4 regions of the Mesorhizobium sp. M0938 genome follow, and region 1 is predicted to be linked to each of the others. Evidence: riboswitches for the same ligand, from Rfam matches in the RefSeq annotation. Region 1 holds a riboswitch; each other region holds the start of a gene.
What was found. Region 1 has a riboswitch for cobalamin ahead of NKH73_RS13440 (DUF1636 family protein). Riboswitches for the same ligand answer to the same signal wherever they lie in the genome.
Positions count from the first base shown of each region.

Region 2: another riboswitch for cobalamin. It lies ahead of NKH73_RS00710 (aromatic ring-hydroxylating oxygenase subunit alpha); the one in region 1 lies ahead of NKH73_RS13440 (DUF1636 family protein).
Region 3: another riboswitch for cobalamin. It lies ahead of metE (5-methyltetrahydropteroyltriglutamate--homocysteine S-methyltransferase); the one in region 1 lies ahead of NKH73_RS13440 (DUF1636 family protein).
Region 4: another riboswitch for cobalamin. It lies ahead of NKH73_RS14600 (ABC transporter ATP-binding protein); the one in region 1 lies ahead of NKH73_RS13440 (DUF1636 family protein).

Region 1 covers NZ_JAMYNS010000006.1:320,723-326,254, reverse strand. Annotated here, with positions in the region: gene NKH73_RS13450 (cobaltochelatase subunit CobN) at 1-445, opposite strand, end outside; gene cobW (cobalamin biosynthesis protein CobW) at 464-1,501, opposite strand; gene NKH73_RS13440 (DUF1636 family protein) at 1,498-1,932, opposite strand; cobalamin riboswitch at 1,971-2,174, opposite strand; gene NKH73_RS13435 (winged helix-turn-helix domain-containing protein) at 2,204-3,403, opposite strand; gene NKH73_RS13430 (NADH-quinone oxidoreductase subunit A) at 3,739-4,104, shown strand; gene NKH73_RS13425 (NuoB/complex I 20 kDa subunit family protein) at 4,095-4,676, shown strand; gene NKH73_RS13420 (NADH-quinone oxidoreductase subunit C) at 4,685-5,287, shown strand; gene NKH73_RS13415 (NADH-quinone oxidoreductase subunit D) at 5,490-5,532, shown strand, end outside.
Region 2 covers NZ_JAMYNS010000001.1:156,126-161,657, reverse strand. Annotated here, with positions in the region: gene NKH73_RS00715 (FAD-binding oxidoreductase) at 1-745, opposite strand, end outside; gene NKH73_RS00710 (aromatic ring-hydroxylating oxygenase subunit alpha) at 771-2,018, opposite strand; cobalamin riboswitch at 2,234-2,435, opposite strand; gene NKH73_RS00705 (DUF680 domain-containing protein) at 2,943-3,158, shown strand; gene NKH73_RS00700 (DUF680 domain-containing protein) at 3,245-3,466, shown strand; gene NKH73_RS00695 (DUF680 domain-containing protein) at 3,537-3,773, shown strand; gene NKH73_RS00690 (ABC transporter ATP-binding protein) at 3,972-5,084, opposite strand; gene bglA (beta-galactosidase BglA) at 5,109-5,532, opposite strand, start outside.
Region 3 covers NZ_JAMYNS010000033.1:12,830-18,361, forward strand. Annotated here, with positions in the region: gene NKH73_RS31420 (alpha,alpha-trehalose-phosphate synthase (UDP-forming)) at 1-1,648, shown strand, start outside; cobalamin riboswitch at 2,209-2,410, shown strand; gene metE (5-methyltetrahydropteroyltriglutamate--homocysteine S-methyltransferase) at 2,506-4,857, shown strand; gene NKH73_RS31430 (cytochrome-c peroxidase) at 5,302-5,532, opposite strand, start outside.
Region 4 covers NZ_JAMYNS010000007.1:104,625-110,156, reverse strand. Annotated here, with positions in the region: gene NKH73_RS14610 (FecCD family ABC transporter permease) at 1-150, opposite strand, end outside; gene NKH73_RS14605 (ABC transporter substrate-binding protein) at 201-1,148, opposite strand; gene NKH73_RS14600 (ABC transporter ATP-binding protein) at 1,145-1,957, opposite strand; cobalamin riboswitch at 2,050-2,253, opposite strand; gene NKH73_RS14595 (GyrI-like domain-containing protein) at 2,541-3,374, shown strand; gene NKH73_RS14590 (bifunctional helix-turn-helix transcriptional regulator/GNAT family N-acetyltransferase) at 3,381-4,313, opposite strand; gene NKH73_RS14585 (hypothetical protein) at 4,388-5,239, opposite strand; gene NKH73_RS14580 (class I SAM-dependent methyltransferase) at 5,326-5,532, shown strand, end outside.

The DNA.
Region 1 (5,532 bases):
CCGGGCCGCCCTCGCGAAAATAGCCGAGCAGGCCGTCCAACTCCTCGCGGGGCAGCGTCGAGCCTTCGATCAGCCGCAAATCCTCGTCGTGACTTTCGCCCGGTAGGAGCGCCAGCTTGATACCGCGATCTCGTGCGACAACGGCAAGCTGGTCGCAACCATAGCGCCACCAGTCGTAACCGCCGAGGATACGAACCAAAATAACCTTGGCGTGCCGGGCGACACTGTCGATCCAGAGGTCGACGGACATGGGATGGCGCAGGTCGCGTAGAGCCGCCAGCCGCATCGACGGCAGGCGTGCCGCATCCGCCTTCCATGCCGCCGCCAGGCCGGCCAGATCGCTGTCGGTGAAGGACAGCGCCACGACATCCGCAGGCGTCTGCCTGAGATCGACAGGCTCGGCGAGATCATCGAGCGAGGCGGATGTTGTGGTGAGGATGTGCATCGCGGCTCGTGCCTGGGGTCAGCCGGCGAGGATACGCTCGATTGCCGGGCGGTTCAGCCCTTTCAGGCCGATGACGACGAGGCGCGAGCGGCGGTCGTCTTCAGCGGTCCAGGCGCGGTCGTAATAATGATTGACGCGCGGACCGACGGCCTGCAGCAGGAGCCGCATCGGCTTGCCGCCGACCTCGACGAAACCTTTGACGCGCAGCACGTTTTGTTCCTCCGCCGCCGTGGCGACGCGCAAAGCCAGTTCATCGGGATTGGCGATCGACGGAATGTCGATGACGAAGGAATCGAAGTCGTCATGCTCATGGTCGAGCTCGTCGTCGTGGTGGGTCTTGCGGTTCTCGATGTCGTCCTCGACGGCAAGGCCTAGGCCGAGCAGCACAGACGGATCGACCTTCCCTTGCGAGGTCGGCACGATCTTGACGGCGCGCGCGGCGTGCTCGCCGATGATGGCCTTGGCACGGGCCGAGCCAGCGGCGTCCATCAGGTCGCTCTTCGACAATATGATCAGGTCGGCGCAGGCGAGCTGGTCCTCGAACACTTCCTCGACCGGATCGTCGTGGTCGAGCGTCTGGTCCTTCACGCGCTGTGCCTGCAGGGCATCCATGTCGTTGGCGACGCGGCCTTCGGCCAGCGCCGGTCCATCGACCACGGCGATGACGCCATCGACCGTCACCCGGCTCTTCACCGTCGGCCACTGGAAGGCCTGGACCAGCGGCTTGGGCAGAGCGAGCCCGGAGGTTTCGATCAGGATATGGTCGACCTTCGGCGTCAAAGACAGGATCTGGTCCAGCGCCGGGACAAAGTCGTCTGCGACGGTGCAGCAGATGCAGCCGTTTGCCAGCTCGACGATGTTTTCCTCGGGGCAGGTGTCGATGCCGCAGCCTTTCAGGATCTCGCCGTCGATGCCGATGTCGCCGAACTCGTTGACGATGATGGCCAGCCGCTTGCCGCCGGCGTTTTCGAGCAGATGGCGGATCAGCGTCGTCTTGCCGGCGCCGAGGAAGCCGGTGACGACGGTGCAGGGCACGCGGGAGACGGAAGTGGTCATATCGGATCCTTCAGAAGGTCGAGGGGAGGGATGCGGGCGACGAGGCCGCGCTTCAGGCAATCGGGGCGGCCGCGCCACGGAATGAGGCCATCGGTCGATGTGGCGAAGAGCTTTGCGCCGGCGACGAGATCGGCGCCGCTGGTCGCGGTCAGATCGCCGAAGACATAGCTCCAGCAGCCGTCGCGCAGGATCGCGGCGCTCAGCCGACGTTTGCAGTTGCCGAGGCATTCGACGGTGCGGATACGGATATTTTCGCCTGATGCAGCGCGGCGCGTGTCTTCGGCCAACAATTCGCCGGCGCGGGGATGGCCGTCGGAGCCGGTCTCGTCGCGGCAGGAGGCGCAGACGATCACGGTGACGCCGGCCAAGGCATCACTATCGCCGGACAAAACGTCCGCTGTCTCAGCCGGAAAACTGCTGTCGCGTTCCAAATCAGGCTCCTTGCCCGGAAAACCCGCCAGGCGATCGGATTCTTATGTCCTAGACGGCAGGTCTCCTGGCTCGCGGGTCATCGCCTTGGTGCCGCCTTCCCGGGACCGTCCCAGTGGTTTTCGGCCTTGGCTCGTCGCTTACAGTTGCGGGGACAGCCGCGGATTTGAAATCGAGATTTCGCACCGCATTCCCTCTTGGCTCCTCCCTTTGCCGAGAGGAGACCGTCTGAACCGGATTTAGGCTTGTGCAGGCAGTCGTGTCAACGCGTGTCTACGACGCGATGATGTCGGCCAACGCCGGACCCAGATCGCCTGCGGGCGTGACTTCAATCCGTTCCAGGCCGAGCCAGCCCTGCATCTGCTTCAATTCCTCGACCAGCGCGGCCGCTGTTTCGGCCGGCGCGGCAGGCTCGGCATAGGCGGCATGGATACGCAGCACGCCGGCGGGGCGGTCAGCCTTGAGGTCGACGCGCGCCACTATCCTGTCGCCAAGCAGGAACGGCAGGACATAATAGCCGTATTGGCGCTTTTCGGCGGGGGTGTAGATTTCGATGCGATAGCGGAAGTCGAACAGCCTTTCCGTTCGGGTGCGCTCGAAGACAACGGGATCAAACGGAGCGAGCAACGCGCGCGCCTGGATCTTGCGCGGAAAACGGGCGTCCTTGTGAAGATAGGCAGGCTTGTCCCAGCCTTCGACGCGCACCGGCAAAAGGTCGCCCACCTCGACCAGTTCCTCGATCCGGCCCTTGATGTCAGCGGGAGAGAGGCGGAAATAGTCGCGCAGGTCGCCCGCTGTCGCGACGCCGTGGGCGCGGGCGGAAATGCGCAGCAATTCGCGATGTGCATCCTCAGGAGAGGGCACCGGCAGGTCGAGCACGGCCGGCGGCAGCACCCGTTCGGGCAGATCGTAAAGCCGCTCGAAGCCACGACGCGACGCCGTGGTGATGCGACCGGCCCAGAACAGCCATTCGAAAGCGTGCTTGGCATCGCTCCAGCCCCACCAGCCGCCCGAGCCTTTCTGACCCTCGAGGGCGGATGCGGCGATCGGGCCGCGTTCGACGACCTCGCGATAAATGTCTTCAATATAGGCGGCGCGTTCGCGGCCCCACTTGGCCAGCCCATTGTACATTTCCTCGCCACGCTCGGCCCGCTGCATGCGCCAGCGCATCAGCGGATAGGTTTCGACCGGCAGAAAGGAGGCTTCATGCGCCCAATATTCGAAGACCGTGCGCTTGCGCGTCACGGCGGCGTTGTCGAGCAGCGCCAGCGGGTAGGGGCCAAGCCTGGAATAGAGCGGCATGTAGTGAGCGCGCACCACCGCGCTGACGGAATCGATCTGCAACAGGCCGGTGCGGGCAAGCACCCGGGTCAGATGGCGGCGATCCGGCGTGCCGTTCGGCCGGGGGTCGGTGAAACCCTGGGCGGCGAGCGCGATGCGCCGGGCTGCGGCGAGCGATATTTTTTCCTTCATGCAGGCGAGGCCCTGAGGGTGTTTCGAACGAGGAGCGATCAATGATTCCGCGCCATGCTAGCAGGGTTTTGGCGGGATATATGTCAGGAGAGAAAAGTGGAGTAAAAAGTGAAGGAAATCAAACCGGAGCGGATCGGACCAGTTTATCCGGATATGCCGTCCAGCACCGTGTTTTGAACAAGGTTTGACTTGCTTCGCCGAAAGCCCTGCGCTAACCCTCGCCGCGTTGCAGCATAGAGCCCCCTAAAACGGTTCAGTGGTTAAACTGTCACGCTTCCGCAAGTGGGTCCGGTGCTGTAATCAGAGTGGATTGGCCGCCAACGGAAAGCTGCAGCATGAACGCATTGTTGAGTTCGTACCTGCCCATCGTCCTGTTCATCGGCGTGGCGCTGGTTGTCGGCCTGGCGCTGCTTGCCGCACCCTTCCTGGTGGCCTACCGCAACCCAGATCCGGAAAAGCTTTCCGCCTATGAGTGCGGTTTCAACTCGTTCGACGACGCCCGCATGAAGTTCGACATTCGCTTCTACCTGGTGTCGATCCTGTTCATCATCTTCGATCTGGAAGTGGCCTTTCTGTTTCCGTGGGCCGTGTCTTTCAGCCAGATCGGCATGCTCGGTTTCTGGTCGATGATGGTGTTTCTGGCGGTGCTGACCATCGGCTTTGCCTATGAATGGAAGAAAGGAGCGCTGGAATGGGATTGAGCGACAATTCCGGCACGCTCGTCGCGCCGAAGCCAAAGGGCATTCTCGACCCCAGCACCGGAAAGCCGGTGGGGGCGAATGACCCTTTCTTTCTCGAGATCAACAACGAGTTGGCCGACAAGGGCTTTCTCGTCACCTCGACCGAGGCGCTGATCACCTGGGCGCGCAGCGGCTCGCTGATGTTCATGACGTTTGGCCTCGCCTGCTGCGCGGTCGAGATGATCCATACCTCGATGCCGCGCTATGACAGCGAGCGCTTCGGCGTCGCACCGCGCGCGTCGCCGCGCCAGTCCGACATCATGATCGTCGCCGGCACGCTGACCAACAAGATGGCGCCGGCGCTGCGCAAGGTCTACGACCAGATGCCGGAGCCGCGCTACGTCATCTCGATGGGCTCCTGCGCCAATGGCGGCGGCTACTACCACTATTCCTATTCGGTGGTGCGCGGCTGCGATCGCGTCGTGCCGGTCGACATCTATGTGCCCGGCTGTCCGCCGAGCGCCGAAGCGCTGCTTTACGGCATCCTTCTGTTACAAAAGAAGATCCGCCGCACCGGCACGATCGAGCGGTGAGCGGGATGATGAGCCTGTCGTTGAATGAACTCTCGACCTATCTCGGCGAGAAGCTGAGCGGCCGGATAAGCGATGCGGTGTTTGCCTATGGCGAACTCACCATCTCGCTCGAGCCGCACGATCTGATCGAGGTGGTAACCTTCCTGCGCGACGATAAAAACTGCCAGTTCATCTCGATCATCGACGTGTGCGGCGCCGATTACCCGTCGCGGGCCAAGCGCTTCGACGTCGTCTATCATTTGCTGTCGCCGAAGCAGAATATTCGCATCCGCATCAAGGTCCAGGCCGACGAGGAGACCGTGGTGCCGTCGATCACCGGCGTTTATCCCGGCGCCGACTGGTTCGAGCGCGAAACCTACGATCTCTATGGCGTGCTGTTCTCGGGCCATCCCGATCTCAGGCGGATTCTGACCGATTACGGCTTCGAGGGCCATCCGCTGCGCAAGGATTTCCCACTGACCGGCTTTGTCGAGGTGCGTTATGACGACGAAGCCAAGCGGGTCATCTACGAGCCGGTGGAATTGAAGCAGGAATTCCGCAATTTCGATTTTCTCTCGCCATGGGAAGGGACGGATTACGTCCTGCCAGGCGACGAGAAGGCAAAACAATGAGGGCGTGTTGATGGGCAGCTTCTCCGTTTTTCATTGGCTGATTATCATGATCATTTTTGCGTCTTTGATCGTGCCGTACTGGCGGATCTTTCCGAGAGCCGGTTGGCCCTCCGCATTGAGCATCTTGATGGTTGTCCCGCTTCTGAATCTCGTTCTTTTGTGGGTTGTGGCGTTCAAGAAATGGCCTGGAGACGCATAAGCCGTGGCTGAGACTTCCGTCCGCAATTTCAACATCAATTTCGGCC
Region 2 (5,532 bases), on a different contig from region 1:
AGTTGGCCATGTCGAAGCCAGCGGCCTCCAGCATCTGCCGCACGGCGCGCATGAACGGGTCGGGGCCGCAGCAGAAGATTTCCCGCTCGCGAAAATCTGGCGCCAAAAGCGGCAGCCTGATCGCGTCGATCCGGCCCATATGGCCGAACCAGCCCTCGCGGCTGGAGCGCTCTTCGATCATGAAGCCGAGCGTCAGGCCCGGCATGCGGCTGCCGAGCAGTTCGAGTTCCTTGCGGAAGATGATCTCCTCGGGCTTTCGCGCGCAGTTGACGAAGCCGACATCGGTCCATGGCGCGCAGTCGTTCAGCCAGCGCAGCATCGACATCATCGGCGTCACGCCGGAGCCGGCCGAAATGAACAGATACTTGGCCGCGGGATGGCTGTGCAGCGAAAAGTCGCCCGTCGGCCCATAGGCCTTCACGTGAACGCCGGGCTTGAGGTTGTCGAACATCCAGCGCGTGCCGATGCTGCCGGCCTGGGCTTTCACCGTCACCGCGATCGAGAACGGCCGCGACGGCGAGGACGACAGCGTATAGGTCCGCATCAGCGGGCCGTCAGTGGTCGGCAGTTCCAGCGTCACGAACTGCCCCGGTCTGTAGCGGAACCAGGTCTGGTTGTCGGAGCGGAAGGTGAAGGTCTTCACGTCAGGCGCCTCGTCGCTGACGCCGATCACTTCCAGAACCTGGAGCCTGTCGTTCCAGGGCGCCATATCGTCGAGATGGCGGTAGAGCCCGAGATCCGTCATTGCGTTCATCTCTTCACGTTTCTCTTCAGGCGACGCTGCGCAGCGCCGGCCGGCCGCCCTCGGCAAGGCGCGGTTCGATGAACGAGGCGTACCATTCGACGAACTGGATGACGCCGCCCTCATGCAGTTCCGAATAGGGGCCGGGCTCGTAAGCCGGCGACAGGATGCCGAAGGCGTTTTCCTCGACGATGCGGCGGTCCTGGTAGTTGGTCTCGGTCCACACATGGGTGAGTTCGGCAAGGTCGTAATCGACGCCTTCGACCGCATCCTTATGGACCAGCCATTTGGTAGTCACGGCGGTTTCCGTGGCGCTGATCGGCAGCACGCGGAAGGTGACCGCATGATCGCCGAGGATGTGGTTCCAGGTCGTCGGATAGTGATAGAGCAGCAGCGAGCCGATACGGTCCGTGGAAACGCTGTCGGAAAGGTTCTTCTTCACGGCGCGCCTTCCCGTCATCGTATAGCTGACGGCGTCGCGCAGCAGCGGCGCGCGGGTGGCGCGATACTGCCCGGCCGGATCGATGCGGAACTTGCTCGGCAGGCCCGCCGCCTCGCATTTCGCCCAGTGCGCCAGCATTTCCGGATCGCTGTCGGCACCCTGCACGCCGGTCACGGTCGGCGCTTCCGGGAATGTCTTGCACAGTTCCGGATGGTTGCCGGCGCAATGATAGCACTCGCGGTTGTTTTCCCAGACGAGCTTCCAGTTGCCCTTCTCGACGATGGTCGATTCGAAGGCGACCTTGGCCTCGCGCAGCCGGTGCGGCAACAGGTAAGGTTCGATCATGGCGCGCATCGGCGCGAAATCGGCGGGCTCCCTGGCCAGGCAGATGAAGATGTAGCCGCCGACGCTCTCGCAGGCGACCGGCTTCAGGCCGAACTGGCTTTTGTCGAAACCGTCCGCCATCTGGCGGGCGAACAGAAGCCGGCCGTCCAACTCATACGTCCATTGGTGATAGGGGCAGACGAGCTTCGCCGCCGTGCCCTTGTCAGCATTGCAGACGCGGCTGCCGCGATGCCGGCAGGAGTTGTGGAAGGCATTGATCTTGCCTTGCTGGTCGCGGACCAGCACAACCGGATAATCGCCGATCTGGGCGGTGATGTAGCTGCCCGGCTTCGGCAGTTCGCAATCATGGCCGATGAACAGCCAGTCGCGATACCAGATCAGCTCCATGTCGAGTTTGAAGAAGTCGGCATCGGTGTAGAAGGGCTGCTCGAGCGAGTAGCCTTGCCTGCGGCCGTGCAAGAGCCTCAGCATGTCGTTGCGCGCGTCCATGTCCTGTCCTCGCTTTCGTCGCATCGGCCCGAAAATCGGAATCGATTTTCGGAAAGCACGATGCGCAGGTTCAAAGTCTTGGAGCGTACTTTGTGCGTCCAAGTGAACGCACGTCGCTCCAAGGACTGAACTGGTGGTGATGGAGGAAGGATCGGCTGCAGGCCGGTGAAGGACCGGCATGCTCTATCCACCTCTTGACCGCCCACCGCGATCAGTCGAGTTCAACACCTCGGGCTGGTTTCCGGGCTCTGGAGTGTCCTTGCGGGCGGTCGCGACACCTTCCCAGGCTTGTGGCCCAGTGGTCTCCCGTTGCGACTTGAACTCCACCACCGTTGCGGGGGCAGCGCCGGGTTCTGACCGGCTTCCCAATTCTCCGCTTCGTCGTCACCAAGCGGCACCTGAGATGGTGTGATCTAATCATGACGGCCGGCCGACTGTCGGCATGAAAGCGACATCGTATCCATGCGGCGCGACACAGCCGGCGAAGCGTGCAGGTTGGCAATAGCAGGGCTGGAACCCCATTTTTCGGCGGCCATTGCTGGCGGTCGTGGCATCGAATCCGACCCGCGGCGGAGACAAAGAAGGTTAACAGTTTCCAAAAGTGACTATTAGCCACTTCTAAAATCGAACCGAACGGTTCGTTTCTGTTGACAATGCGTGCATGACGCTGTGAACGCGGGTCCGCCAATCCGTCAAATGGGCGAATAGTGTATTTGGCTTAAGTAATTGAAAGAACAACCAAAGTCGATGCAGATAGAAGCACCTGGTACAATTTCAAGGTGCAGATTCTTGGTCCACACGGAACAACTTCGTGATTGGAATCTGCCGGATTGCCTTCCCACATCGGGCCTGTCCGAACGACGCGAATTCCTTTCAAGACACGCCGCTAGACGGACCGAAAACTAAGATACTGGAGTATCAACAATGAAAAAGATTGCTCTTGCTGCCGTCGCCGTTTTGGCCATCACCGGCAGTGCCTTTGCTGGCAGCGACCATTATGGGTCCGACGGCTATGGGTCCGACGGCGCCAACCAGCCGACTGCTGCGGTCGACAGCTCTTACACGGCTTCCATTCAGAAGCCGGCTCACGCTGAAAAGCCCGTTGTCCAGGGCGCCGACCGTGACCGTTTCGGCAATTAACAGCTGATCCCACAATTAACAGCTGATCCCAGACAGGCGGCGGCCAAGTCTGCCGCTCGGGATCTCACAAATCTGGAGTACTAGAAATGAAAAAGATCATTCTTGCCACTGCCGCCATTTTGGCCATCTCCGGCAGCGCTTTTGCCGGTAGCGACAACTTTGGATCTAACGGCGCCAACCAGCCGGCCGTTGGGGTCGACAGCTCGTACACGGCTTCGGTTCAGAATTCGGCATTGGCGCAGAATCCGGTTCCGGCTGACGAGAAGCCCGTCAACAGCAGTGACCGTGACCGCTTCGGCAACAACTAACACTCAGTTCAACAGAGCGGCGGCATCTGCCCGCCGCTCTGGTGGAACATGAAAATCCAGGAACATTAAAATGAAGAAGATTGCTCTCACTGCCGCCGCACTTTTGCTTGTTGCCGGCAGCGCCTATGCCAACAACGACAAGGTTGGCGGGACCGACATCAACGAGCAGGCGACCGTCAACGTCGACAACACGCAGACGTCTTCGGTACGCAACACCGCTTCGCCGGTCTACAAGCTGCTCAATTCGTCGGGCGACTTACACAAGTCCGCCCCGCAGGGCAGCGACCGGAACCTGTTCGGCCGCTAGCGCATCGGCCCGAAAATCGGAATCGATTTTCGAAAAGCACGATGCGTAGGATCAAAGTGTTAGAGCGTACTTTGTGCGTCCACTTGGACGCACGTCGCTCTAACCGCGACCTGAACGCACAAGAGCGGCGGGCTTTGCCCGCCGCTCTTGTTTTTTGGCTTCGCCAAATTGCTTATATCGGCAGTCTTGCTGCCTCTCTCAGGCCGCCTTTGCTTCCGCTTCGTGAAGCGTGAAGGACCGCCCGTCGGCATCGAAGATGTGGAGGTCGCCAGCGTCCGCACTCAGCCGCAGCTTTGCCCCGCGCTTGACCTCGACATTGCCCGGCAGCTTGGTCACCAGCGGCAGGTCGGCGCGGCCGATGTCGACATAGACAAGCTGGACCTCGCCGAGCTGCTCGACATAGTCGACCGTTCCCTCGAAAAGATAATCCGCACCGCTAGCGATCGTCAGATCCTCCGGCCGCACGCCGAAGCTCACTGAAGCACCTTTCACTGAGGCCGGCGTGGCGATCGGCACCGTCGCCTTGCGCCCGCCGACATGGCTGACGATGGTCGGGTTGCCTGATTTGTCGATCGTCGCCGGCAGGATGTTCATGGCCGGCGAGCCGATGAACTGGGCGACGAACAGATTGCCGGGTTTCTTGTAGAGCTCCATCGGCGTGCCGACCTGCTCAATATGACCGTCCTTGAGCACCACGATGCGGTCGGCCAGCGTCATTGCCTCGACCTGGTCGTGGGTGACGTAGATCATCGTTGTGGCAGGCATCGACTCCTTGAGCTTGGCGATCTCGATGCGGGTTGCGACGCGCAGTGCCGCGTCGAGGTTCGACAGCGGCTCGTCGAACAGGAAGACTTTAGGGTTGCGCACGATGGCGCGGCCGATGGCGACGCGCTGGCGCTGGCCGCCCGACATCGCCTTGGGCAAACGGTCGAGATATTTGGTCAGCTGCAGGATTTCCGCCGCCTGGCGCACCCGCTTGTCGATCTCGGCCTTGCTCTCCTTACCGATCTTCATCGAGAACGCCATGTTGTCGTAGACGGTCATGTGCGGATAAAGCGCATAGGACTGGAACACCATGGCGATGCCCCGTTTCGACGGCGGCACGTCGTTGACCACCTCGCCGTCGATCCTGAGCTCTCCGGAGGTGATTTCCTCAAGCCCGGCGATGGACCGCAGCAAGGTCGACTTGCCGCAGCCCGAGGGCCCGACGAAGACGATGAACTCGCCCGACCTTATGTCGAGGTCGATGCCGTGCAGAATGTTGAGATTGCCGTAAGATTTCTTCACTTGCCTTAGCGTGACATCGGCCATGGTTCCCTCCGGTGAATTGCAAACTTAGTCGATGCGCCCAAACCAGGCGCCGTAGCCGCCGAGGCGGATAGAACCGGCGCCAGTCTGTCCCGAAAACCCGTGCCCCGGCAAGGGCTGCAGCGAGCGTCCGCCGAGATTGACCTCCGTCGGCCGACTGCCGAGATTGAAGACGCAGACGATCTGCTCGTTGCCCTCGCGACGCGTGAAGGCGACAGTGTCTCCCTCGCTTTCGACGAAGTCGATATCGCCCTTGGCCAGCGCCGGATGCAAACGGCGGAAGGCGAGAAAGCGCCGGTAGTGTTCGAGCAGCGAGCTGTCGTCGCCCTGCTGCACATCGACCGCTTGCGAAAGGTGCTTGGCCGGCACCGGCAGCCATGGCTTTGCCTTGGAGAAGCCGCCATTGCCGTCGGCGGCATTCCAGACCATCGGCGTGCGGCAACCGTCGCGA
Region 3 (5,532 bases), on a different contig from region 1:
GCAAACTGGGGCTGTTCACGAACTAATCGCTTTTGAACAACCCCTGAGAGACTTGCTACAGGAGCGAGAACAACAAGCCGAAGTTGGCCCGTCCCGTCCTGTTGTCTCAGCCGCAGACCAGCGCTTCAACACGGCGGCCCAGCAGCCACATAGGAGTCTTATCGCAATTTCCAACCGCGGTGCGACTGTCAATTCTGATCAGCCCAAGACAGGCGGGCTTTCGGCGGCCCTGGAGTGCGTCGTGGAGCGTTCCGGCGCGGTCTGGGTAGGTTTTTCCGAGCATCTGGGCGACGGGGATAAGCAACAGGTGCCCCTCGTGCAGCGTGGCAAAGGTCAAATCGGGTGGCTCGATGGGCCGGCAGCGGACTATTCTCGGTACTATCAAGGTTTTGCAAATTCAATATTGTGGCCGGCGCTCCACTCGCTGCCGGACCGGATCTCAGGCTCGGAAGAGGATTATAAAAGTTATCGCGACGTCAATGCCTTCATGGCGCGCGCGGTGTCCGAATTGGGAGATAACGCAGTCTACTGGGTTCATGACTACCATTTCCTGCCGCTCGGCGCTGATTTGCACAGACTCGGCATTGACCGGCCGATCGGCCATTTCCTGCATACGCCATGGCCCGAGTCTGACATGATGGAGCGCGTGCCCAATTCTGGCGAGCTAATGACATGTATGCTCGAGTATGATCTGCTCGGTTTCCAGACCGACCGTGATGTGAGCAATTTCCTCGCCTGTGTCCAATCTCATTTGGGGCTGGAGAGCAAGAACGGGGTCGTTTTCTCGGACCATGGCCAGACGCAATGCCAAAATTTTCCTATAGGTATCGATCCGAAGCAATTCGAACAGTGTGCCGCAGATTCGCTTGAGGCGCAGAAAGCCTACATTTCGCAGTTGAAACTTGGCGGAGCAAAGCTAGTTATCGGCGTCGATCGGCTCGACTACACCAAGGGCATCGACAATCGGATTAAAGCTTTCGATCTGCTGGCAGTCGAGCCGCAACGTGTCTCGCTCTTGCAAATCGCAACTCCCTCACGTGGCGACATCCAAGCGTACAGCGAATATCGGCGCGACGTCGAAAGACTCGTCAATCAAGTCAACAACCGGCATGGCACGGACGAGTGGATGCCGATTATCTATGAGAACAGGTCGTTCACCCAAGCTGAGATAGCGGGTCTTTACAGAGCCGCGCGTGTTTGCGTTGTGACGCCGTTGCGCGATGGCATGAATCTTGTGGCGAAAGAATACATTGCTGCACAAGATCCGAGCGACCCTGGCGTTCTGGTGTTATCGAAGTTTGCCGGCGCGGCCGAAGACTTCGCCGAGGACGCCCTGCTGGTAAATCCGAGGCTCTCCGACGAGATAGCTACCGCGATCTCAAGAGCGGCCAGCATGCCGCGCGAAGAACGCATCCAACGCTGGCGGAGGATGATGGACAAACTTGAAGCGTATACGATCCACCATTGGTCAGCGGACTTCGTTCGGCAACTGGACAGCAGCCGGGTTACGGTCCCTGCGGATCACTTCCACTATGTTGGCTTGGGCTGGATCAGCGAGGCCCAAATGCCTTCGTATCGGACCGAGCCAGAATTGCACACCGCGCTGACGCGTGCACTGGATAAAAACTGGGTCCTGCCGATCGTATGATGCAGAATATGAAGCACGCGAGCTTTGCCTGCGTTTGCGCATCCCTCAATGCCGAGCGCTTGGAGAGAGAGATACTTATACTGACCGCCTGAATGCGGCTTAAGCGGCTTATCGGGACCACAGTCGGGCTTTGCATCAGACCCTTGAGCCAGGCTCGGTCAGTGTGGTCTCTTGCCGCCGAGCGGAGTCATCACGATTGCCTAGTCACCCGTGATGACGACTGGCGTGCCAATTCCCGCGGTTTGGCGCTCACTCCGAGAAAACCGCTTCTACCACGCACGCACGGCTTGCGGCCGCATCGTTAAACATCGCCACCAATGCGATCTTCTGCATTCTAATGACGTTGTCACGCGCTTGAAGTCTTGTCCGAAATCCTTCATCGGCGACCTGCGAGGGATGTCGCAGCCCGACAGGGATCCATTAGTTGGACAATGGTGGCAGCGGAGCAGCGCCGCCAATGGGCGACTGAATATTTCACAATGTTAGACAAGCGTAAAAGCGAAATCACATAACGACATAAACATTTCGTTATGCGTCATTGACAAAAGAGCGGACTGCTGTGATTATCTGCGTGTCGTGGTTCTCGCGTGCGGCGCTGCCGCAGCGGAGCTAAGAGGGAAGCCGGTGCAATGCCGGCGCTGCCCCCGCAACTGTTAGCGGCGAGCCAACCCCACTCATGTCACTGAGGCAAATACCCTCAGGAAGACGGGTAGAGGCTATGACCCCGCGAGCCAGGAGACCTGCCACGGCGAATTACGTCCACGGGCGGGGTGTCTCGGTGGCCGCTGCAAGCCGGCGTTCGTGCCGGCCTGCTAGCGCCTTCCTTGTCATCGGCGCCCCAACCATCGGGGTATGACATGACTGACTCTCAGGAAATTCCTGTAGCAACGCTCGGCGTGCCGCGCTTCGGTCGTCGGCGAGAACTGAAATTCGCGCTTGAAAGCTACTGGTCCGGAACATCGTCCGCTGGCGACCTTCTCACGACGTCGAAGGCGCTCCGTGCCGCTAGCTGGGAAGAGCAGCGCGATCGCGGCGTGTCGAAAATCCCGTCGAACGACTTCTCGCTTTACGACCATGTGCTCGACACCGCAGCCATGGTCGGGGCCGTTCCATCCCGTTACGGCTGGAATAGCGGCGAGGTCCCACTTGACATCTGCTTCGCAATGGCGCGCGGCAACCAGGGTCAGACGGAGGATTGTGGACACGCTGGTCACCAGGAGGAGGCTCATGGACCTGGTGTAACCGCGATGGAAATGACCAAGTGGTTTGACACCAACTACCACTACATTGTGCCGGAACTCGATGATGATCAGACGTTCGCCCTCTCGTCATCGAAGCCGGTCGATCACTTCCTCGAGGCTAAAGCTCTCGGCATTCACACACGCCCAGTCATCCTTGGACCCATCACCTTCCTCAAGCTGGCGAAATCGCCTGCCGAGGGGTTCGGTCCCATCGCGCTCCTACCGCGGCTGCTGCCCGTTTACGAGCAAGTCCTGCAGAAGCTGAAGCTGTCGGGAGCCGACTGGGTGCAGATCGATGAGCCAGCGCTTGTCCTCGATCTGAACCCGAACGAACGAGCTGCGTTCGAATTCGCCTATGGCCAGCTGTCGAAAGCCGCGCCCGAGCTGAAGATCATGCTGGCTACGTATTTCGGGTCGCTGGGAGACAATCTCGAAACCGCGGTTTCTCTGCCCCTGGCCGGGCTGCATATTGATCTCGTGCGCGCTCCCGAGCAGCTGGAAACGGTGGGTCGGCTCGCTCCGAAGGATCTGGTGCTCTCGCTTGGCTTGATCGATGGCCGCAACGTCTGGCGTGCGAACCTGCCCGCCATTCTCGACCGCATCAAACCGATCGTCGCCGGCTGGCCCTTGGACCGCGTCGAGATCGCGCCTTCTTGCTCGATGCTGCATGTGCCGATTGATCTGCGCATGGAGACGGAACTCGACGCCGACATCAGGTCGTGGCTCGCCTTCGCGGCCCAGAAGACCGACGAGTTGGTCTTGCTGGCCCGGGCCCTGTCCCAAGGCAGGGATGCGGTGGCAGGCGCGTTGAAAGCGTCTGCCGAGGCTGCCGCCACGCGCGTGACATCCACGAGGATCCATGACCCGCTTGTTCAGGGGCGGATCGCTAGCATTGAGGACAGCGCGAAGCGACGAGAGAGCGCTTTTGGCGAGCGCTCCAGAGTCCAAGCCGGCTCACTCGGGCTGCCGCCGTTCCCGACGACGACCATCGGGTCCTTCCCGCAGACGCCGCAGGTACGCAAGGCGCGGGCCGCTCATGCGAAGGGCCAGCTGAGCTATGTCGACTATGAGACGTTCCTGAAGAAGGAGATCGAGGCTGCAATTCGCTGGCAGGAAGAGATCGGGCTGGACGTGCTGGTGCACGGTGAGTTCGAGCGAAACGACATGGTACAGCATTTCGGCGAGCAGTTGTCCGGCTTCGCGCTCACCCAGCATGCCTGGGTACAAAGCTATGGGTCGCGCTACGTGCGTCCCCCCATCATTTTCGGCGACGTATCGAGGCGCAATCCGATGACAGTGCGCTGGTGGCAATTCGCCCAGTCGCTTACGGAAAAGCCCGTGAAGGGAATGCTCACAGGCCCAGTCACCATTCTCAACTGGTCTTTTGTTCGCGACGACGTACCCCGCTCCGAAGCCTGCCGCCAGATCGCGCTCGCCATCCGCGACGAAGTGACGGATCTCGAAAGATCCGGCGCAAGGATGATCCAGATCGATGAGGCCGCGTTTCGCGAAGGATTGCCACTGCGCCAATCTGACTGGAAAGTCTATCTCGACTGGGCTGTCGAATGTTTCCGGATCGCTTCAACGGGTGTAAAGGACGCGACTCAAATTCATACCCACATGTGCTATTCGGAGTTCAACGAGATCATTCACGCGATCGCTGGAATGGATGCGGATGTCATTTCGATTGAGACGTCGCGCTCGAAGATGGAACTGTTGGACGCCTTCACGAGCTCCAAATATCCGAACGAAATCGGTCCCGGCGTCTATGATATTCACTCACCACGCGTCCCGGAAGTCGGCGAGATTTCGGACTTAGTCATGCTTGCCCGCGAGCGACTGTCCGACGGCCAACTGTGGATAAACCCGGACTGTGGCCTCAAAACACGCAAATGGGAGGAGGTCCGCCCTGCCCTCATGAACATGGTCGCTGCAGCACGCGCGCTCCGGCAGAAAGTGCAGGCGTAAGGCTTCTCTTCCTCACCGTGTGGGGAGTTGCCGGTGGCGGATGTCGGCCGGGAATATGCCAAACCGATCACACTCTTGAAAATAATCCACACGGCGAAAATGTGCAATTTTCCTTCGGCACGTGTCCTCATCCCGCAGAAATATAAATGTGACACCACGCTATAGTATTGGTCCTTGGGAACATACAGGCCCCGCGCCTCGAACAAATCGTACACACGTCGTTTCTCAAAGTAGACTGCTTGGCATGTTCGCTCAGGCGGCGACAATATATGATGCTGCGCGTCTGTCCGCTTCCCCAGTTGATTTGCGCAGACTACGGGCGAGGTTGCAGGTTTCGGGTATTGCTAGCGTGTCCCGCCAATTCGGAGATGGACGTGGCAATTCGTGTGGCCCAAGTAAAAGCCGCAATCATTTTCGATTGCGACGTCCGCAGCCAGTTGGCCCTTATTTTCCTAAGATCTGCGTTACAGGCCGGGGCGTTGTCGCCGTTTCGGAGGGTAAGATGGGATAGGTGACCTCGGGTGCCTCTCCGGTCAGCGAGTTGAGGAAGGCAACAAGCAGATCAACTTCTTCGTCCGCCAGTACTACGCCAAGCTGGGTGGTCCCCATAATAGCGACGGCCTGTTTCAGATCCCAAACCTTGCCCGAATGAAAGTATGGCGCGGTGAGTGCAAC
Region 4 (5,532 bases), on a different contig from region 1:
CGGCAGCCTGAGATCGACGACGATCTTGGCGATCGGACCGGACACGATGTCTCCGCCCAGTTCGGCCGCATGCGCCAGCGCAGCAACCACGTCCGTCAGCGCTATGACAGTCGATCCATAAGCGATAGACAGCAGAGCAAGAGCAGCCATCGCTGCTGCTCCTGCTGCCATGGCCAATTCGAACGCCCGGTGGCGCAAGCTCAAAAAGCTTCCGGGTGCATCGCCTTGGCGATCTTGCCGATCGCCTCGATATTCGCCGGCCCGGGCGTCAGTTCGGCATAGCGCAGCGCGACGAAGCGTTCATTCTTGACCGCATCGGTCTCCTTCATCGCCGGATGGGCTCTGAGGAAATCGAGCAGTTTGCGGTAGCCGCCGCCGTCCTGGTAATCGAGCAGGACCAGGAACTGCGGATTGCGGGAGGCGACCGTTTCCCAATCCGTGTTGCCCCAGCTCGTCTGCATGTCGGCCATGACGTTGTCGCCGCCGGCGGCGGCGATCATGGCGCTGGGGATCGCGAACTTGCCTGATGTGAAGGGTTTGTCTTCGCCGGAGTCGTAAAGAAACACCCGCGTTCCCTTGCTGTCGCCGACCTTTGCCGTGATATCGGCGAGTTGCGCTTTCCAGTCCGAAACAAGTTTTTTCGCCTTGGCCTCCTTGCCAAAAATCTTGCCCAGCTTCTCGACGTCGCCATAGAGCAGGTCCATCGAGGCGGCGGGGCGGTTGCTGTCGAGGTGGACGCAGCTTTCCGTCAGCACCAACGTCTTGATACCGTGCGGCGCCAGCGTATCGGGCGTCACCTCGCCGCCCGGCTTCATGCCGTAGTACCAGCCGGCGAAGAAGAAATCAGGCTCGACGGCGACGAGGTTTTCGAGCGTCGGGTATTTCGGCGCGAGTTCCGGGATCGCGCCCTGCTCGGCCTTGAATTCCGGACCGACCTTGTACCATCCGGTGATGCCGGTCAGGCCGACGATCGACGGTTGCAGCCCCAGCGCGAAGGCCATCTCGGCCATGTTCAGATCCTGGATGACGGCGCGCTTCGGCGCGGCATCGAAGGTCAGCGGCGTGCCGCAGCTGTCGACAGTTACCGGAAAAGCCAAGGCGGTCTGGGCAAGCAGGAGGGAAGCAGAAGACAGTGCGAGGCGTTTCACGGATGTTGCTCCTTGGTTAAATCGGAAGAGGCGCGGTTTGGAACTTCGAAGACCGTGAGTTCGCGGTCTTCGGTGGGATGGCGCAGCCGAAGCACGTCGACGCCGAAAATGTCGCGGATCAACTGCTTGGTCAGCGCCTCGCGCGGACCGGCGAGTGCCTGCAGTCGGGCCTCGTTCATCACCGCCACCCTGGTGGCAAATGGCGTGACCAGCGACAGATCGTGAAGCACCGCCACGACGGTCATGCCCAACTGCGATACGAGTTCGAGAAGTTCGCTGCGGGCGCGCGGATCGAGATGATTGGTCGGTTCGTCGAGGAACAGGATTTTAGGCTCCTGGGCGATGGCGCGTGCCAATTGGGCGCGTTGCCGCTCGCCACCGGACAGCGAGCCGATCGTGCGGCCGAGCAGCGGCAGCAGGCCGGTTCTGCGAAGCGCTTCGACGACGATGTCGCGTTGCTCGCTCCTTCGTCGCAAACCGGCATGCGGGACGCGCCCAAGCTCGACATAGTCGATCACGGCAAGCCGCGGATCAGGCTGATCGGTCTGGCCGACGACAGCCATGTGCAGCGCCCGCTCGGCGGCAGAAAACGTCTCCAGCCGGCGTCCGGAAAATCTCACCTCTCCCGCGCTTGGCCGCAGCGTACCGCATAGCATGCGCAACAGCGTCGTCTTGCCGGCGCCGTTGGGGCCGATGATGGCGAGGCGGTCGCCCGCCGCCACCGAAAGGCTCACCGCGCTGACCAGGCGCTGACTACCCGCCGTCGCGCTCAGTTCGCGCGCTTCAAGAAGAGGCTGGGAGGCGTCCAACTTACCGTCACTTTCTCAATGGCGACGGAAGGAAGCTGGACCGACCGGCCGACAAGACCGATGTCCACGTCTCCTCCCGGCACACCCCGTCCGGTCAACTCAAGCCGATGGCAGGTCTCCTGGCTCGCGGGTCTTTGCGCCATCCTGCCTTCCCAGCCTTGCCGGCCAGTGGCATTTCGGATCTTGCTAACCGCTTACAGTTGCGGGGGCAGCCACGGCCTCGATCCGAAGATCTCACCGTGTTCCCTTTTCACCCCTCGCCTTTCGACTCGGGGACCATCAGTCGCCCACCCTAATTTCCCGCCAATCACAGCGCAATAAATTTCCGGGGCTCGGAAAGCCACGAGAGCTAGGGTCTTGTCAGAGGGAGTCATATGGATCATCGTTATGTAATAACGTTACTACCTAAAAGACGTTGCTTGCTCCTGTCAAGCTCTTTCGCCTGACGCCTTCGACTGCCGGCCGCCGTCGCGATTTGCGCAGTGCGCAATTTCGATCAAACTGCGAGCTCCAGGAAACGGCACGATGACCTGCCGACGCGAAGACTTTGCCAATGTGAAGACTGGCCCATGCAAGGAGCCAAATGAATCCTACCGAGAAAGCGCTGTGGTTCGTCGAAAGCCATCTGCCGGAATCCGTCTCGCTCGACGATGTCGCCAAGAGCAGCGGGGTGTCGCGCTTTCACGTGACGCGGGCTTTCGGTGCGGCGACCGGCCGTTCGGTGATGGGCTACATGCGGTCTCGCCGGCTGACCGAAGCGGCGCGCAAGCTCGCCGCCGGTGCACCCGACATCCTCTCGCTCGCTCTCGACACCGGCTATGCCTCGCATGAGGCCTTCACCCGCGCCTTCCGCGACCAATTCGGCACCACGCCGGAACTGGTGCGCGCGCAAGGCTCGCTAGACAACCTCGATCTCGTGGAGCCGATCCTGATGGACCAGTCCTTCCTCACCAATCTCGAGCCGCCGCGTTTTGAGGCCAGCCGGCCGTTCCTCATCGCCGGTCTCAGCGAACGCTACAGCTGCGAAACCAGCGCCGGCATCCCGATGCAATGGCAGCGGTTCGGCCCCTATATCGGCAACATTCCGGGCGAGGTCGGCGACGTCGCCTATGGCGTCTGCGTCAATGGCGACGACGCCGGCAATTTCGACTACATCGCCGGTGTCGAGGTGTCCGATTTTTCGGACCTGCCGAAGGAGTTTTCGCGCGTACGCGTGCCGGCGCAGAAATACGCCGTGTTCGCCCATCGTGACCACATCTCGACCATCCGCCGCACGGTCAACACGATCTGGAACAAATGGCTGCCGGCGTCCGGACACGAGATCGCCGATGCGCCCGAATTCGAGCGCTACGGCCCCGAATTCGATCCGCGCAGCGGCAATGGCGGGCTGGAAATCTGGATACCGGTGAAGGGGTGAGAGACGTTACAGCTCCAGGTTCCAGTTCTGGCCGACCAGATCCTTGCCGAAGGAATGGTGGCGCTCTTCCTCGGCAAGCTTGAAGCCCGCCGCCTCATAGATGCGGCGCGCCGAGACGAGAATGTCGTTGGTCCACAATGTCAGCGTCTTGTATCCCTTAGCACGGGCAAAGCCGATGCATTCCTCGACCAGTCGCTTGCCGATGCCGAGACCGCGCGCCGAGGGCTCGACGTAGAGCAGGCGCAGCTTCGCCACCGTGTCCGACTGGCGCACGACAAAGACCGAGCCAACGACTTCCCCCTCCCGTTCGGCGATCCAGCTGCGTTCCCATTTCGGATCGAAGGATTTGACGAAGGCGCCGAGGATTTCGGCGACCAGCGCCTCATAGGTTTCGTCCCAGCCATATTCCTGCGCGTAGAGCAGGCCCTGGCGATGGATGATCCAGCCGATGTCGCCGACCTGCAAAGGCCGCAGCATGTAGGGGACCTTGGGCTCGGCACTGTCGCCCAGCAGGCGCTGCACCGTCTGCATCGCCTTGACCAGCCTGTCCTGCTCCGGATCCGGGAGCCGGTCGAGCAAGGCCGCGACCTGATCGTGCGAACCCTGGTTCAGCGGCGCGAAGGCCGCCCTCCCCGCCGGCGTCAGCGCGATCGACGAGCGCCGCGCATCGGCTTCCGTCGCAGCGCGCTCCACAAGGCCGCGCTCCTGAAACTTTTTCAGCAACCGGCTGAGATAGCCGGCATCGAGACCGAGATCGCGCGCAAGATCGGTGGCGGTCAGCCCGTGGCGATGCGCCAGTTCATAGAGCACACGAGCCTCGGTCAGCGAGAAGGCGCTTTTCAGCCATCCTTCGTCGAGCAGGCCGATCTGGCGGGTGTAGAAGCGGTTGAAGCCCCGCACCGCATCGATCCGCTCCTTGCCGGGTTGATGAATCGTCATGGCATCCTCCTGCCCGACATAGTCAATAATTTAGTTGACTTGGTCAAGTATTAGTTTGGACCAAGCCCACCGCATTATCCGATCCGACGGATGAGGCCTTCGAAGCCGTCGGCGAGATAGGAAGCGCCGGCCGCGAACATCTTCACCAGGTTTTTGGGGCGACCCGGGGTCTTGTTCGCATCGAGGAGTACGGCCCTGCCCTCATGCATGACGAAATCGAACTTGCCATAGTCGAAACCGAGTTCGTGTCTCAAAGCACGCAGTTCGTCGGGAACGGGGACAGGCTCGCGACGGATCGTTTCGGACGCCTTGACCAGCGCGTTTGGCGAGACGTAGCGGGTGCAGCGTTCGCTCTCTCCGCAAAACACCCAGAACCGCGCCGCGAAACCATCGGGTTCTTTCTCCGGAATGAACTTGTCCACGACCAGATCGTCGCGTTCGAAGACGCCATCCGGAACATCCCCGAGAGATCCGTAGACCTCATAGGGCTGCAGGACTGGCATATCAGGAAGTGGCGGTGGTTTCCTCGCGCGCCGCGCTCGCCGATTGAGGAGAGTCTCCGGAATGCCTTGATTGTTGAGATTGCTTTTGACGATGACCGGCCCTTGCCAAACGTCTCCCTGGTTCACCAACGCTCCGCTGATCCGTCGTTTGGATATGTCAGCCGCCCCGACATTGAGGCAGAACGGGAAACTCCGTGCATAGTCGAGATAGTCTGCGGGCGTTATCGTCGCATCGACATGCAGAACCGCGACGTCGGCGCTGTATGTCTTCGACAGACCTTGCTGAATTCGAACCGAATGGCCGCGTCTTTTCAATTCTCCCAGAACGTCGAAAAGCAGATAGGGACTATCCCTGCGCAGCAGGATATCGCGCTTGCCTAGGAAGCGGTCGTGCTCATGTGTTATGACGACGACATGCGCCACAGTTGTCCCCCCTTGTCGTCCTTACCACTTCCGTTAAGCGGTTATGAGCAGTTGATGCCAGACCTTCTTAGGTCCGACGAGCCTGCATGACAAATCATTGGGACGATTATCACCGCCACTGGATGCTCCTGGAGGCGCCGCTCCGGCCGACTGCCGAGACAGTTGGCATTGTCGAGCGCGAGCTTGATCTCGACGAGGCCGACGTTCTGCTGCTGGGCGTTACCCCGGAACTGGCCGGCCTCGGCAAGACGATGTTGGCCGTCGACGGATCCGCTGCCATGGTTTCGGGCGTA